3 regions of the Klebsiella sp. PL-2018 genome follow, and region 3 is predicted to be linked to each of the others. Evidence: predicted binding sites of a transcription regulator. Region 3 holds the regulator's gene; each other region holds the start of a gene.
What was found. The regulator LexA, encoded in region 3, represses DNA repair genes until DNA is damaged. The targets are predictions, from matches to a motif close to TNCTGTATGTACATACAGNA.
Positions count from the first base shown of each region.

Region 1: the regulator LexA is predicted to act here: its motif matches at 3,148-3,167, upstream of sbmC (DNA gyrase inhibitor SbmC).
Region 2: the regulator LexA is predicted to act here: its motif matches at 1,477-1,496, upstream of MKleb_RS29195 (DinI-like family protein).

Region 1 is NZ_CP077673.1:3,796,305-3,801,363, reverse strand. Features, by position in the region: gene sbcB (exodeoxyribonuclease I) at 1-126, opposite strand, end outside; gene dacD (serine-type D-Ala-D-Ala carboxypeptidase DacD) at 307-1,473, shown strand; gene MKleb_RS17785 (capsule assembly Wzi family protein) at 1,627-3,063, shown strand; gene sbmC (DNA gyrase inhibitor SbmC) at 3,190-3,663, shown strand; gene MKleb_RS17775 (FUSC family protein) at 3,762-4,820, shown strand; gene MKleb_RS17770 (DUF496 family protein) at 4,989-5,059, shown strand, end outside.
Region 2 is NZ_CP077676.1:26,903-31,961, reverse strand. Features, by position in the region: gene MKleb_RS29210 (DUF1380 family protein) at 1-55, opposite strand, end outside; gene MKleb_RS29205 (hypothetical protein) at 101-322, opposite strand; gene MKleb_RS29200 (DNA methylase) at 322-1,023, opposite strand; gene MKleb_RS29195 (DinI-like family protein) at 1,512-1,754, shown strand; gene umuD (translesion error-prone DNA polymerase V autoproteolytic subunit) at 1,814-2,197, shown strand; gene MKleb_RS29185 (Y-family DNA polymerase) at 2,210-3,481, shown strand; gene parM (plasmid segregation protein ParM domain-containing protein) at 3,738-4,697, shown strand; gene MKleb_RS29175 (plasmid partitioning/stability family protein) at 4,700-5,059, shown strand, end outside.
Region 3 is NZ_CP077673.1:394,131-399,189, reverse strand. Features, by position in the region: gene zur (zinc uptake transcriptional repressor Zur) at 1-421, shown strand, start outside; gene MKleb_RS01830 (CsbD family protein) at 764-973, opposite strand; gene dinF (MATE family efflux transporter DinF) at 1,110-2,426, opposite strand; gene lexA (transcriptional repressor LexA) at 2,499-3,107, opposite strand; gene MKleb_RS01815 (diacylglycerol kinase) at 3,230-3,598, opposite strand; gene plsB (glycerol-3-phosphate 1-O-acyltransferase PlsB) at 3,728-5,059, shown strand, end outside.

The DNA.
Region 1 (5,059 bases), 2.4 Mb from region 3:
GACGATATTCAGGTCTTCATCGGTGCGAATGGCGGCAAACTGCGACGGTCGGTCGAGCGAGGGACTGGTGCCGAAGGTCTCGTAATCGTGAAATAAAAATCCGGGCTGGCTGGCGCTATCTTGCATAATCTGTTCATTATTCCTGGTGGCGAGCAGCCTTCATGGTAAACGATTTGCCGGGCCATCAGAAGGGTATCCCCTTTGTCCCGCGTCGGCGATGTCATATTTTCTTGCAATTAAACCCTGATTTGAAACGAGAAGTTCCGTAAAAAGGACGGCGAATCTGTCAATTTAGAGGATATGCCGTTGAAAGGCCGTTTTTTTATTGCTGTATCTTTGCTCGCTGCGAGCGTTTCCTGCGCATTTGCCGCCAATGATTTTCCCGTCAACGTGACGCCTCCTTCTATTCAGGCCGGTTCCTGGGTGCTGATGGATTACACCACCGGCCAGATCCTGACCGCCGGTAACGAGCATCAGCAGCGCAATCCCGCCAGCCTGACCAAACTCATGACCGGCTACGTGGTCGATCGCGCTATCGACAGCCACCGCATCACCTTTGACGACATCGTCACCGTCGGAAAAGACGCCTGGGCGCAGGGTAACCCGGTCTTTAATGGTTCTTCGCTGATGTTCCTTAAGCCCGGCGATCGGGTCAGCGTACGCGATTTAAGCCGCGGGCTGATCGTTGACTCCGGCAACGATGCCTGCGTGGCGCTGGCGGACTACGTCGCTGGCGGCCAGCCGCAGTTCGTCGCGCTGATGAACAGCTACGTGGAAAAACTGCATTTGCAGGATACCCATTTTGAAACCGTCCACGGTCTGGACGCGCCGGGTCAGCACAGTTCGGCCTACGATCTGGCGGTGCTCTCGCGGGCGATTATTCACGGCGAGCCGGACGTCTACCATATGTACAGCCAGAAGAGCCTGACCTGGAACGGCATTACCCAGCAGAACCGCAACGGGCTGCTGTGGGATAAGACCATGAACGTCGATGGTCTGAAGACCGGCCACACCTCAGGCGCCGGCTTCAACCTGATTGCCTCCGCGGTGGACGGCCAGCGCCGGCTGATTGCGGTGGTGATGGGGGCCGACAGCCCGAAAGGGCGTGAACAGCAGGCGGCGAAGCTGCTGCACTGGGGCCAGCAAAACTTCGATACCGTCCAGGTCCTGCAGGACGGCAAGCAGGTCGGCGTTGAGCGAATCTGGTATGGCGATAAAGAGCAGATTAAGCTGGGGACCGATCAGGACTTCTGGTTAGCGCTGCCGAAGTCGGAAGTCTCGCGCATTAAGGCCAAATACGTGCTGGATAACAAAGTGCTGGAAGCGCCGATCGCCGCCCACCAGCGGGTTGGCGAAATCTCCCTTTACGATGGTGATAAAGTGGTGGCCCACTGGCCGCTGGTGACGCTGGAAAGCGTTGGCAAGGGCGGCGTGCTGTCGCGCTTTAGCGATTATCTGCATCAAAAACTGTAACTTCTCCGCCGCTCCGCCCGGAGCGGCATCTCGTAGCTGTTTGATTATTATGCCGCTTCGGTTGGCGCTTCGTTTACTTTCACTCCATTACCTTACCCGGTCACCCTTCAGGAAAAAGCCTGGCGCTTGTGCGCCATAAATGGAGCTGGGAAGATGAAATACTTTGCGCGTAGTGCGCTTTCTCTGGGACTGTTCACCGTTTTTAGCACTTCGAGTTTTGCCTCCGGCCTCGTTCTGGCCGATAACGAATTCCGCAATGATTTAGCCTGGTTATCCGACCGTGGAACCCTCTCGTTGAGCCTGTCGACCTGGCCTCTGAGCGAAGAGGAGATTAAGCGCGCGCTGGCCAATGCCCATCCGACAACGTCCGCAGAGCGGGTGGTACTGGGTCGGGTAAATCAGCGATTAAGCGCGCTGAAAGCTGACGTGCGCGTTACCGGCTACAGCTCCACTGATAAGCCGGGCACGCCGCAGGGGTTCGCCCAGTCTTACCCCGCCGACCAGTCGCTTTCTCTCGCCCTGAACAACAGCGGCGAATGGTGGGATCTGCACCTGCAGGGCAATGTTGAAGGCGACAAGCGCATCAGTAACGGTTCGAGCGTGAACGCCAACGGCGCATACGGCGCGGTTAAGCTGTGGAACCAGTGGCTGGCGTTCGGGCAAATCCCCCAGTGGTGGGGGCCGGGCTATGAAGGTAGCCTGATCCGCTCCGATGCCGCGCGTCCCATGACCGGTTTTCTGCTGCAGCGCGCCGAACAGCGGGCGCCGGAAACCTCATGGCTAAGCTGGATTGGCCCCTGGCAGTACCAGCTTTCCGCCAGCCAGATGAACCAGTACGCAGCCGTACCGCATACCAAAATCTTCGGTGGTCGCCTGACTTTTTCACCGCTCACCTCGCTGGAGCTGGGAGCCTCGCGCGTTATGCAGTGGGGCGGCGAAGGGCGGCCTTCCTCATTCAGCAGCTTCTGGGACGGCCTCACCGGCAATGATAACACCGGCGACTCGGCCGACGATCCCGGCAACCAGCTGGCCGGTTTTGATTTCAAGCTGAAGCTGGCGCCCACCCTCGGCTGGCCGGTGAGCATTTACGGCCAGATGATCGGCGAGGACGAAGCCGGATATTTACCCTCGGCGCACCTCTATCTTGGCGGCGTGGAAGGGCATCACCAGTGGAACAGCAATGCGGTTAACTGGTATCTGGAAGCCCACGATACCCGCTCGAACATGGGCCGTACTAACTACATCTATAACCACTTTATCTATAAAGACGGCTACTACCAGCAGGGCTATCCGCTGGGCGATGCGATGGGCGGCGACGGGCGTTTATATGCCAGTAAGGTGGAGCTGGTAACCGAAGAGAATCAGCGCTGGAGCGCGCGGCTGGTCTACGCTGAGGTCAATCCAAAAAACCAGCGAATCAATAAAGCCTTCCCGCGCGCCGATACGCTGAAGGGCGTACAGCTGGGCTGGAGCGGCGATGTTATGCCAACGGTACGCCTGAATACCTCCCTGTGGTACACCGACGCTAACCACAGCGCCAGCGACGATGTTGGGGCCAGCATCGGCGTTGAGCTACCGTTCAGTTTATAACCGTATGGCGGCGATTTTTTCATCTTCTTGCCGCGCGGATTTGTGAATTGCCGCACATACAGTGGGTGATAGTACTGCTAATTTATGTGTATATACATACAGTATTTTATCAACAGTGGAGGCAGCATGGACTATAACGTTAAATCCGTAGGCAAGAAGAAAATTGCTGGTTTTCATCTGGTCGGTCCCTGGGAGCAGACGGTAAAACAGGGGTTTGAACAGCTGATGATGTGGGTCGATAACAGCCAGGTGCCGGCGCAGGAGTGGGTGGCCGTTTACTACGACAACCCGGACGAAGTCCCGGCGGAAAAGCTGCGCTGCGACACCGCCGTCACGGTGGCGGATGACTACCAGATTCCTGAGGGTAGCGAAGGCGTGATGATGACCGAAATCGCCGGCGGGGATTATGCGGTTGCCCGTGCCAGAGTCGAGAATTTTGACTTTGCGACGCCGTGGTACCAGTTCTTCGAGAGCCTGATGGAAAGCAAAACCCATCAGATGGCGATGAAGCCCTGTTTTGAAGTCTATCTTAACGATGGTAACCAGGACGGCTACTGGGATATTGATATGTATATCGCGGTCGAGCCGGCGGTGAAGTAGAACATTGTCCCTTCGTTTGACAAGGTTTATTACATTCGCGTGATGCTTGCGGCGAAAAAGCAGTTACAATTGGCCTTTTCGTTGTGTCGGAGTAGGTTGTGCGCGCGGATAAATCACTTAAGCCATTTGAAATTCGGCTGTATCGCCATTACCGCATCGTCCATGGCGTGCGAATAGCATTGGCCTTTGTGCTCACCTTTGTGCTGGTGCGCCTGCTTAACGTTCCTGAAGGCACCTGGCCCCTCATCACCCTGGTGGTGGTGATGGGGCCTATCTCCTTCTGGGGAAACGTCGTACCGCGCGCGTTTGAACGTATCGGCGGCACGATCCTCGGCTCGGCGCTCGGGCTGGTGGCGCTCAAGCTGGAGCTTATCTCTCTGCCCATTATGCTGCTGTGGTGCGCGGTGGCGATGTTCCTCTGCGGCTGGCTGGCGCTGGGCAAAAAGCCCTACCAGGCGCTGCTGATCGGCATCACCCTGGCGGTAGTGGTCGGCGCGCCGCCGGGCGACATGACCACCGCGCTGTGGCGAAGCGGCGACGTTATCTTCGGCTCCCTGCTGGCGATGCTGTTTACCGGTATCTGGCCGCAGCGGGCCTTTCTGCACTGGCGTATCCAGATGGCCAGCTACGTCACCGCCTTCAACCGTCTGTATCAGGCGGGCTTCTCGCCGAACCTCGTTGAGCGTCCGCGTCTGGAAAAGCATATGCAGAAGGTGCTTAACGACGTGGTGAAAATGCGCGGATTAATTACCCCTGCCAGCAAAGAGACGCATATCCAGAAGGCCATCTTTGAGGCGATCCAGACCGTCAGCCGTAACCTGGTGTGTATGCTGGAGCTGCAAATCAACGCCTACTGGGCGTCGCGTCCCGGCCATTTCGTGATGCTTAACGCCCATACGCTGCGCGAAACCCAGCAGATGACCCAGCAAACGCTGCTGACTATCGCCCACGCATTGTATGAGGGCAATCCGCAGCCGATTCTTGCCAACAATGAAAAGCTCAACGAAATCGTGGCCGAACTGCGCCAGCTCATCAAAGAGCAGCAGGACGACAATTTCTCCGAAACGCCCATTCACGGTTATGTCTGGTTAACTATCGAGCTGGCGCGCCAGCTCGAACTGCTGTCGCATTTAATCTGCCGTGCGTTGCGTAAATAAAGACCAGACTCACGTGGTTTTTCCATCGCTTGCTTCGATTCAGCAGCGTTTAGGGTTATGATAACGGCAAAGGAAAAAACATTGTCATCAGCGGCTGCTAACAGTTATGTTAGCCCTATGTAGCAGTCGCTTTAGCGAATCCGAATCTCAAATATTAGGGGTATAAAAATGGAAACAACTAAGCCTTCTTTCCAGGACGTACTGGAGTTTGTTCGCCTGTACCGTCGTAAGAACAAACT
Region 2 (5,059 bases), on a different replicon from region 3:
TGCCAAACATGCGTTTGAGCTTTTTGTTCAGTTCTTTACGGGTTCCGTACAGCATGATTTTTTCTCCGTTTTTCGGTGGGGCGGGGTCGCCGCCCGGGGTTCAGTCTCTGAATGATTCGTCGAGTAACAGGGCGATATTGAATGCCTCGTCCATCAGGACGCTGATACGGCGAAGGCTCACGCCAGCCAGCCGCTCCGGCAGCCCGTCATGCTGGTAGTGGTACGTGTCTTCCAGCACTTTCAGAGTCGTTTTCAGGTCGCACATGTTGTTGGCCAGTCCGGCCATGTCGCGGCGCAATGCCTCGTGTCCGTCGTAGTTCATCACGCGGCCTCCGGCAGATATTCGTCGTTCGCCGCCGGGGTGTTCACGGCGCGGCGCATCGCGGCCAGGCGTTCGGCACCTTTTCGGTGGTACTGCTCCAGCATTTCAATGCCGATGTAGCGGCGTCCGGCACGGAAGGCGGCGACGCAGGTCGAACCGCTCCCGGCAAACGGGTCGAGCACAATCGCGTTCGGCGCACTGAATGACTCAATCAGCGGCTGTAACGCCTCCACGGGTTTCTGGGTGGGGTGAAGCGGGTTGCCGGTATACGGGAACGGCATCACATCCGGCAGCGGGTTAAGCGGCGGGGTCGGGCGGCCTTTCGCCATCAGATACGCCCCTTCATGGCAGTAGTTCACGAATCCCCGGCGTCCGTTGGCGCTGCGGCGGTTCGAGCTGTAGTCTTTGGTGAACACAATCTGGCCCACCGCATAGAAGCCCGCCGCTTTCCACGCCGCCATAAAGCGGTCAACGCGGTTCCAGCCGTAGAAGCTGACCATCAGGGCATCTTTTTTGAGGACGCGGTACATCTCCTGCGTGGCAGGCTCCAGCCACTCGTCGGTGACGTCCCCGGCAATCTGGCGGCCTGAGCGGTCTTTAAAGCCCACAAGGTACGGCGGGTCGGTGACGATAAGGTCCACGGCGCGGTCGGGGAATCCACGCATCACGTCAATACAATTTCCTAGAATGAATCTGGACATAGCAGCACTCCTGTAGTCTGAGGGGAGCAGGAGGCATCACCGCGATACCGTTCCCTGCCGCACGCTGCCTGTTCATCGCGGCCGGTCGCGGGTCAGGCCGACCGTGGAATACCGAGTCGTCGGCCTTATGACGGCGAGGATATGCCGCGAAAGCGGCTTGAAGGGCGTTCCTTAAAGGGCGAGGGGCTGACGTACACTCTCAACGACGCCGGGCCTGAGCAGAAAATACCGCCCGCCCCGTACAGGGCCGGACGCGAGATACTGGCAGCGGGTGGCAGGCAGACATATCCACAAAATGCGGGGAAAAAACGGCGACAACCCTGTGGACAACCTCCATTGATCGGATCGAGGACGGGCCTGACAAGTGCCGCAGGCCTGCGGGATCGGCATGGTTATTTCCTGACCAGACGAAAGATCCGGCAGATTGACAGCGGGAAGCGCTATGCGTATCTTCGCTGTATATCCATACAGTTATTTGCGGAGTGCTTATGTTACAGATTTCTGTCCGTTTCTCCCCGGCCCAGGTCAAAGCCATGCCCACCGGCACCTTTGCTGCTCTGCAGCAGGAAATTGAGCGCCGCCTGACGCCACAACACCCGAAGCTGTGGCTGAATATCGGCAAAGGCTCCGACAGCAGCCTGAACGTCAGCGGCGCACGCAATGACCGCGAGAAGGCGGATGTGATGGAAACGCTCGAAGCTATCTGGCAGGAAGACAGCTGGTTGCCATGAAAAACGAACCCGTTTTCCCCCGGTCACAGCTGCAGGCCTGTTCCGCATCACCCACGCCGATGGCCATCCCGTTTTTTGCTGACACCTGCCCGGCCGGATTCCCGAGTCCGGCCGGGGATTACGTCGAGCAGGAGCTGGATTTGAACAGCCTGTGCATCCGGCATCCGTCAGCCACCTACTTCCTCCGCGCCAGCGGGGAAAGCATGCGCGACCTCGGCCTGTATGACGGCGACATTCTGATTGTGGACCGGGCGGAAACAGCAGAGGAAGGCGATGTCGTCATCGCCGAAATGGACGGCGGGTTTACGGTGAAGCGCCTGCGGCTACGTCCGCGACCGGCGCTGGAGCCGATGAACCCGGCCTTTCCGACGCTGTACCCGGACACGCTCACGCTGTTCGGCGTGGTGACGCATTTCCTTCATCGCACCCGGTCACGCCTGTAGTCCGGAGAAAACATGTTTGCCCTTGCTGACGTCAACAGTTTCTATGCCTCCTGCGAGAAGGTGTTTCGCCCCGACCTGCGGGACAGGCCGGTCATCGTCCTCAGCAACAATGACGGCTGCGTGATTGCCCGCAGCGCGGAGGCGAAGGCCCTCGGCATTCCGATGGGCGAACCGTGGTTCAGGCTGAAGGCGACGGCAGAACGCCTGGGGATTGTGGTCTTCTCCAGCAACTATTCGCTGTACCATTCGATGTCTGAGCGCGTCATGCGCTGCCTGGAAGCGCTCTCCCCCCGCGTTGAGCAGTACAGTATTGACGAAATGTTTCTGGACGTCGCAGGCATCGACAACTGTATTTCCTTCGAGGACTTCGGGCGCCAGCTGCGGGAGCACATTCAACGGCATACTGCTCTGACTATCGGTGTCGGAATGGGTCCCACCAAAACCCTGGCGAAAAGCGCACAATGGGCCTCGAAGCAGTGGAAACAGTTCGGCGGCGTGCTGGCGCTGACCACCGGCAATCCCCGGCGAACGCAAAAGCTGCTCTCGCTGCAGCCGGTGGAAGAAATCTGGGGCGTCGGCCGGAAGTTATCTAAAAAGCTGCACACGATGGGTATCATCACCGCCCTGCAGCTGGCGCAGACGCATCCGGCGTTTGTCCGCAAGAATTTCAGCGTGGTTCTCGAGCGCACGGTACGCGAGCTTAACGGGGAAAGCTGCATCAGCCTGGAAGAAGCACCGCCGGCAAAGCAGCAAATCGTCTGCAGCCGGAGTTTTGGTGAACGCATCACAGAGTATGATGCGATGCGACAAGCGGTCTGCCTGTACGCAGAGCGTGCGGCGGAGAAGCTGCGGGGCGAACGGCAGCACTGCCGGCATATCGGTGTGTTTGTGAAAACGTCGCCGTTCGCCGCGAATGAACCTTACTACGGCAACATAGCCAGCGAAGGTCTGCCGGTGCCGACGAAAGATACGCGGGATATTATTGCCGCCGCCGTCCGCTCACTGAACCGCATCTGGGTCCCCGGTCATCGCTACGCCAAAGCGGGCGTGATGCTGAACGACTTCACGCCAACGGGGGTATCGCAACTGAGCCTGTTTGACGATGTGCAGCCCCGCGCTAACTGCGAAGCGCTGATGAGAGCCGTCGACGGCATCAATCACTCGGGTCTGGGGAAGGTCTGGTTTGCGGGCCGGGGCATTACCCCGGAGTGGCAGATGAAGCGGGAGATGCTTTCGCCTGCCTATACGACGAACTGGAAATGCCTTCCTTCGGCAAGGTTTTAATTATTTCTGACCGTTCCGAACCAAGAATTACTACAATTTCAGAGATAGTCGCACAAAGTGCCTTGCCATCAAAGGGCGCCCCCAAAAGAGAACAAACACAGCTCAATATGAGTCATGGGCGCGCAAAAGCTTGCGAGATACCTCATTTTGCTCCATAATATCACTCCATGTTGAGCACAAAAAGCCCCCTAAACGGATCATCTGCGTTAAGATACTCATTTAGGTTTTGTTTATTTCCCAATTTGAGGCGCTATTAATGTTAAAAATTTCCTGTGATGATGGTTCTACCAACGTGAAACTGGCGTGGGAAGTGAGTGGTGAGATTAAAACATTCATTTCCGGGAACAGTTTTAAAGAAGGGTGGAGCGCTGGGATTCTCGGCAGTTCTCCGGTTTATAATTATATAGTAGATGGCAAAAAATACTCTTATGACAAAGGAAGCATTGCTACGTTAGGAACCACACATGTCAGCTATCAGTACAGCACTACCAACCTGCTCGCCATCCATCATGCGCTGCTAACTTCTGGTTTAGCCCCTCAAGATATCGAGATCACGGTTACCCTACCTATTACTGAATTTTTCGACCAGGACAATCAACCTAACGAAAAAAAGATTGAGGCTAAGAAGAAAAATGTTCTTAGAACAATATCACTCAATAAAGGTGATGTATTCAGCATCAAAAAAGTAAATGTAATGCCTGAATCTATACCTGCTGTGTATACCTCCTTAATGAATGATGGGGTAACACATCTGGAACGGAGCCTTATCATTGATCTGGGTGGCACTACCGCAGACTTTGGACTAATCATCGGTGCATTTGATTCAATATCTGAAGTTAAGGGAAATGCTGAGATAGGAACATCCAGAATCACAAAATCCGTAATGCAGGAACTTGCAAACGCATCAACACCAAGCAATTACTATGTGGCAGATGAGTTAATTAAAAATAGAGATAATCACGATTTTTTAAATGCGTTAATTAATGATGAAGCAGGGATTGAGAGAGTACTAGGCGCCATCCAGCGTGAGTCGAAATCACTTGCAGAAAGCATCCAGAATGAAATAATGACTTTTGCTAGTATCAACAGAATTTATCTTGCCGGAGGTGGTGCTGAGTTAATATATCCCTTCATCAAAGAAATGAATCCGCAATATAAGGTACAGAAAATAGAGGACCCTCAATTTGCATTAGCTAAAGCAATGGTTAAGGCTTAACTATGGATAATAAAAGAAAGAAGATTATTGCTTACTTGCATCCGGATTTATATCCACAAGATGCTTTATCTCAAGAATATATTCAAAGTTTACCTACCCAAACAAGGGGGGAATTCTATAGGCAGGCAATAATATGCGGGGCCGTCTTGAGCACTATAGATACCAGATTACCTAGCTTGCTCAGTTCCTTATATAGCAAGAATATTAAAGCCGAAGATTTAGTTAAAATCATTGAGCAGGTCACAGGGTATAAGTCACAATCTGTTGATTTGTCGAAACTTGAAGCGTTATTGAATGCAATAACGTCGAACACTGAAAACAATACAATTGCAGCTATTGAAAGCTCACCGCAAGAGCAACCA
Region 3 (5,059 bases):
GCGTTTGATGAGCCTGCAGCAAGGGGCAATCAGCGCCTACGACCTGCTCGATCTCCTTCGTGAAAAAGAGCCTCAGGCGAAACCGCCGACGGTGTACCGGGCGCTGGAGTTTTTACTCGAGCAAGGGTTCGTGCATAAGGTGGAATCCACCAATAGCTACGTGCTGTGTCACCTTTTCGATCAGCCGACCCACAGCTCGGCGATGTTTATCTGCGACCGCTGCGGCGGCGTCAAAGAAGAGTGTGCGGAAGGCGTCGAAGATATTATGCATACGCTGGCGGCAAGAATGGGATTCGCCCTGCGCCACAACGTCATTGAGGCTCACGGCCTGTGCGCCGCCTGCGTCGAGGTTGAATCCTGCAGTACGCCGGGCCACTGCCACCACGACCATACCATCCAGATCAAAAAGAAAGCCCGCTGAGGCGTTAGCCGCAGCGGGAATCAAGGGTGTATACCCGTCATACTTCAAGTTGCATGTGCGTTGGCTTTGTTACTCGGCTCATCCATGAGCCTCGCCCTTCGGGCCGCCGGGATACGGCGTTCAAATCTGTTCCAGACAGATTTGTCGCTCACCCCAGTCACTTACTGGAGTAAGCTCCTGGGGATTCTCTGCGTTGCCGCGTTACTCGGCCTGCGGCCTCGCCCCTCCGGGGCCAGCGCAAGCGCTGTTCAAAGCACGAGTGCCTTGTCCTGCAACTCGAATTATTTAGGGTATAAATCGTTAGAGCAGGCAATAGTAAGGGGTTAAAACACGCCGTTTTCGCTACCAGCGATAGTCGTTTTTGGTTTCCCAGTCGGTCACTTCTTTCTCTGCCTGGTCTTTGGCGTAACCGTAACGTTCCTGAATTCTGCCCACCAGCTGGTCGCGTTTGCCTTCAATGACGGTCATGTCATCGTCGGTCAGCTTGCCCCATTTTTCTTTCGCTTTACCTTTGAACTGTTTCCAGTTACCGCCGATTTCGTCTTTATTCATCATGCATTCCTCATCGTTCGGTTATCGTTCGGTGAATGAACAGCCCGCTGTGTGCCGGACATGACTTAACTATAGATGAGTATCCTGAGTAAGATTTATTATTCGGAATCTTTAACCATCAGATGCGCCAAATGCATTACGAAAACCAGGTTCCGCGCTGCCAGTGGCGCTGCCAGATAACCGCCAGAGAAACGCCGCGCAGAGCGAGAAAGACCGTCAGCGCCAGCCACAGTCCGTGGTTACCGAGCGTCGGTACCGTCAGCAGCGTCAGGGCAAACCCCGCCGCCGCTACCGCCATGCTGTTGCGCATCTCCGCCCCCCGCGTCGCGCCGATAAACATGCCGTCCAGCAGGTAGCACCAGACGCCAATGACCGGCAGTATCATCTGCCAGACCAGATAGCGGTCGGCCAGCTGCTGCAGCGAAGGCAGCGAGGTCAGCAAAGCGATAATCTGCTCACCGGCAAGGCCGTAAATCAGCGCAAACGCCAGCGCCACCATCCCTGACTGGCGGCAGGCCGCGTGCCAGACGGCAAGCAGCTGGCTGTCGTCGCGCGCGCCGTAGGCCTGCCCGGAGTGCGCCTCCACGGCGTAGGCAAAACCGTCCAGCGCATAGGCGGTAAAGGTCAGCATCGTCATGAGGACCGCATTGACCGCGACGATATCGGCGCCAAGGCGGGCGCCAAATACCGTCACCGCCCCGAAGCAGAGCTGTAGCAGCAGCGAGCGCAGCATGATGTCGCGATTCAGCGCCAGCAGGCGGCGTATATCGCCGCGCCAGGCGTTTTTCAGCATCGACAGGGAAACGCCGCGCAGCGCCAGCACGCGTCTCGCCATCAGCAGGCCAATAAAGAAAGTGACGTATTCTGCGGTGACCGTCGCCAGCGCCGCCCCCTGCACGTTCATATGCAGGCCCATCACCAGCCATAAATCGAGCACAATGTTGAGGACGTTGCCGACTACCAGCAGGATCACCGGCGCTCTGGCGTACTGCACGCCCAGCAGCCAGCCCAGCAGGACCAGATTCGCCAGCGATGCCGGCGCGCTTAGCCAGCGGAGTTCCAGGAAGCGTCTGGCCTGTTCGAGCACGGCTTCGCTACCGCCGACGATATGCAGCGCCAGGTCGATTAACGGCATCCGTAAGAGCACAATCGCCGCCCCGGCGGTCAGAGCCAGGCCCAGCGGCTGTACCAGCGCACGCGCCAGCCGCTGCGGATCTTTTGCGCCAAACGCCTGCGCCGTCAGTCCGGTGGTACTCATTCGCAGGAACAACAGTAGCATAAAGAGGAAGCTGGTCGCCGTTGCGCCAACCGCCACGCCCCCCAGATAAACCGGGCTGTCGAGGTGGCCAATAACGGCGGTATCCACCAGCCCCAGCAGCGGAACGGTGATATTGGAGAAGATCATGGGCAGCGCTAAGCGCCACAGGGCTTTGTCGGCGGCGTTAAAAAGCATGGAGAAAGAGCCCAAATGAGGAAAAACGGCGCAGCATCATGCATCAGGTGATGATGCCGCGAGGTGAAGAGATTACTGCCAGTTGCCGTTGCGGATAACGCCGACGGCCAGGCCTTCAATAGTGAAGCTTTGCTCGCGAAGATCCACCACGATCGGCGAGAATTCGCTGTTTTCCGGCAGCAGTTCAACGACGTTACCCTGCTTTTTCAGTCGCTTCACGGTAACTTCTTCGTCGATGCGCGCCACAACCACCTGGCCATTGCGCACATCCTGCGTTTTATGGACGGCCAGCAGGTCGCCATCAAGAATACCGATGTCTTTCATCGACATCCCGCTAACGCGCAGCAGAAAATCGGCATTCGGCTTAAACATAGCCGGATCGACCTGATAGTGACCTTCGATATGCTGCTGGGCCAGCAGCGGCTCACCCGCCGCGACGCGGCCAATAAGCGGCAGACCCGTTTCTTCTTCCGTCAGCAGACGAATACCGCGGGAGGCGCCGGAAACGATCTCGATTGCGCCTTTACGCGCCAGCGCTTTCAGGTGTTCTTCCGCCGCGTTTGGGGAACGGAACCCCAAGCGCTGAGCAATCTCCGCACGCGTCGGCGGCATGCCCGTCTGGCTGATATGATCCCGAATGAGATCAAACACCTCTTGCTGCCTGGTCGTTAACGCTTTCATTCCGCCCCCTGGGTGTATATACAGTTATGCTGTGAGTATATACAGCTAACGGTGATTTTGGAACCACATTTCACACAAAAATCAGGAGTTTCTTTCCGTTTTGCGAGCCGCTACGCCAGGCGTTAGCGGTAGTTTGCCCATAAAAGCGTTCCCCACGCGATCAGCGCGATGATGATCGCCAGCAATACCGCCGCCGATCCCATGTCTTTCGCTCGCCCCGACAGCTCGTGATGTTCAGGGCCAATACGGTCAACAACCGCCTCAATCGCGCTATTGATAATTTCAACTATCATCACTAGCAGGACCGAGCTAATCAACAGCACCCGGGTGATGGCATCGACGTCTAACCAGCAGGCGATCGCCACGGCAACAACGGCCGCGATGCCTTCCTGACGAAAGGCGGCCTCGTTGACCCACGCCGCCCGGAATCCTTTCCAGGAATACCCTGCCGCTTTAATAATTCGGGTTAACCCAGTGGTATTATTGGCCATCAAACAAACCTTTTTATGTAAATGACGTCAATGAGTGTACGCGTTTGCCGCGTTACAACGGAAATTTTGCGCACTTTCTGTTATTCTTGCGGCGCATTTGCATGATTAACCAGAGGCTTCACATCGTCTATGTCTGGCTGGCAACGAATTTACTATAAATTACTGAATTTACCATTAAGGGCGCTGGTAAAAAGCAAGTCGATTCCGGCACAACCTGCTCAGGAATTAGGCCTGGATACCTCGCGTCCCATTATGTATGTCCTGCCCTACAATTCGAAGGCGGACCTGCTGACGCTGCGCGCGCAATGTCTGGAACATGAGTTACCGGACCCGCTGGAGCCGCTCGAGATCGACGGCGGCCTGCTTCCGCGCTACGTATTTATCCACGGCGGACCGCGCGTGTTTACCTATTACACGCCGAAAGAAGAGTCTATCAAGCTCTTTCACGACTACCTGGATTTGCACCGCAACCATCCCGATCTTGACGTGCAGATGGTGCCGGTTTCGGTGATGTTCGGTCGCGCGCCGGGGCGTGAAAAAGGCGAGGTGAACCCGCCGCTGCGCATGCTCAACGGCATTCAGAAATTCTTCGCCGTCCTGTGGCTGGGCCGCGACAGCTTTGTCCGTTTCTCGCCTTCGGTCTCGCTGCGTAAGATGGCGGACGAACACGGTACCGATAAAACCATCGCCCAGAAGCTGGCCCGCGTGGCGCGCATGCACTTCGCCCGTCAGCGTCTGGCGGCGGTCGGCCCGCGCCTGCCCGCGCGCCAGGATCTGTTTAATAAACTGCTGGCGTCGAAAGCCATTGCCCGTGCGGTAGAAGACGAAGCACGCAGCAAGAAAATTTCTCATGAAAAGGCGCAGCAAAACGCTATCGCCCTGATGGAAGAGATCGCCGCAAACTTCTCCTATGAGATGATTCGCCTGACCGACCGCGTGCTGGGCTTTACCTGGAACCGGCTGTATCAGGGCATTAACGTGCATAACGCCGAGCGCGTGCGCCAGCTGGCGCATGAAGGCCACGAGATCGTTTATGTCCCGTGCCACCGCAGCCATATGGACTATCTGCTGCTCTCTTACGTCATTTATCATCAGGGCCTGGTGCCGCCGCATATCGCCGCCGGTATCAACCTGAACTTCTGGCCCGCCGGTCCGATCTTCCGTCGCGGCGGCGCGTTCTTTATTCGCCGCACGTTCAAGGGCAATAAGCTTTACTCAACCGTATTCCGCGAATATCTCGGCGAGCTGTTCAGCCGCGGCTATTCGGTGGAGTATTTCGTTGAAGGCGGGCGTTCGCGTACCGGACGCCTGCTGGATCCGAAAACCGGCACCCTGTCGATGACCATTCAGGCGATGCTGCGCGGCGGTAATCGCCCCATCACCCTGGTGCCGATTTACATCGGCTACGAGCACGTGATGGAGGTCGGTACCTACGCCAAAGAGCTACGCGGTGCGACGAAA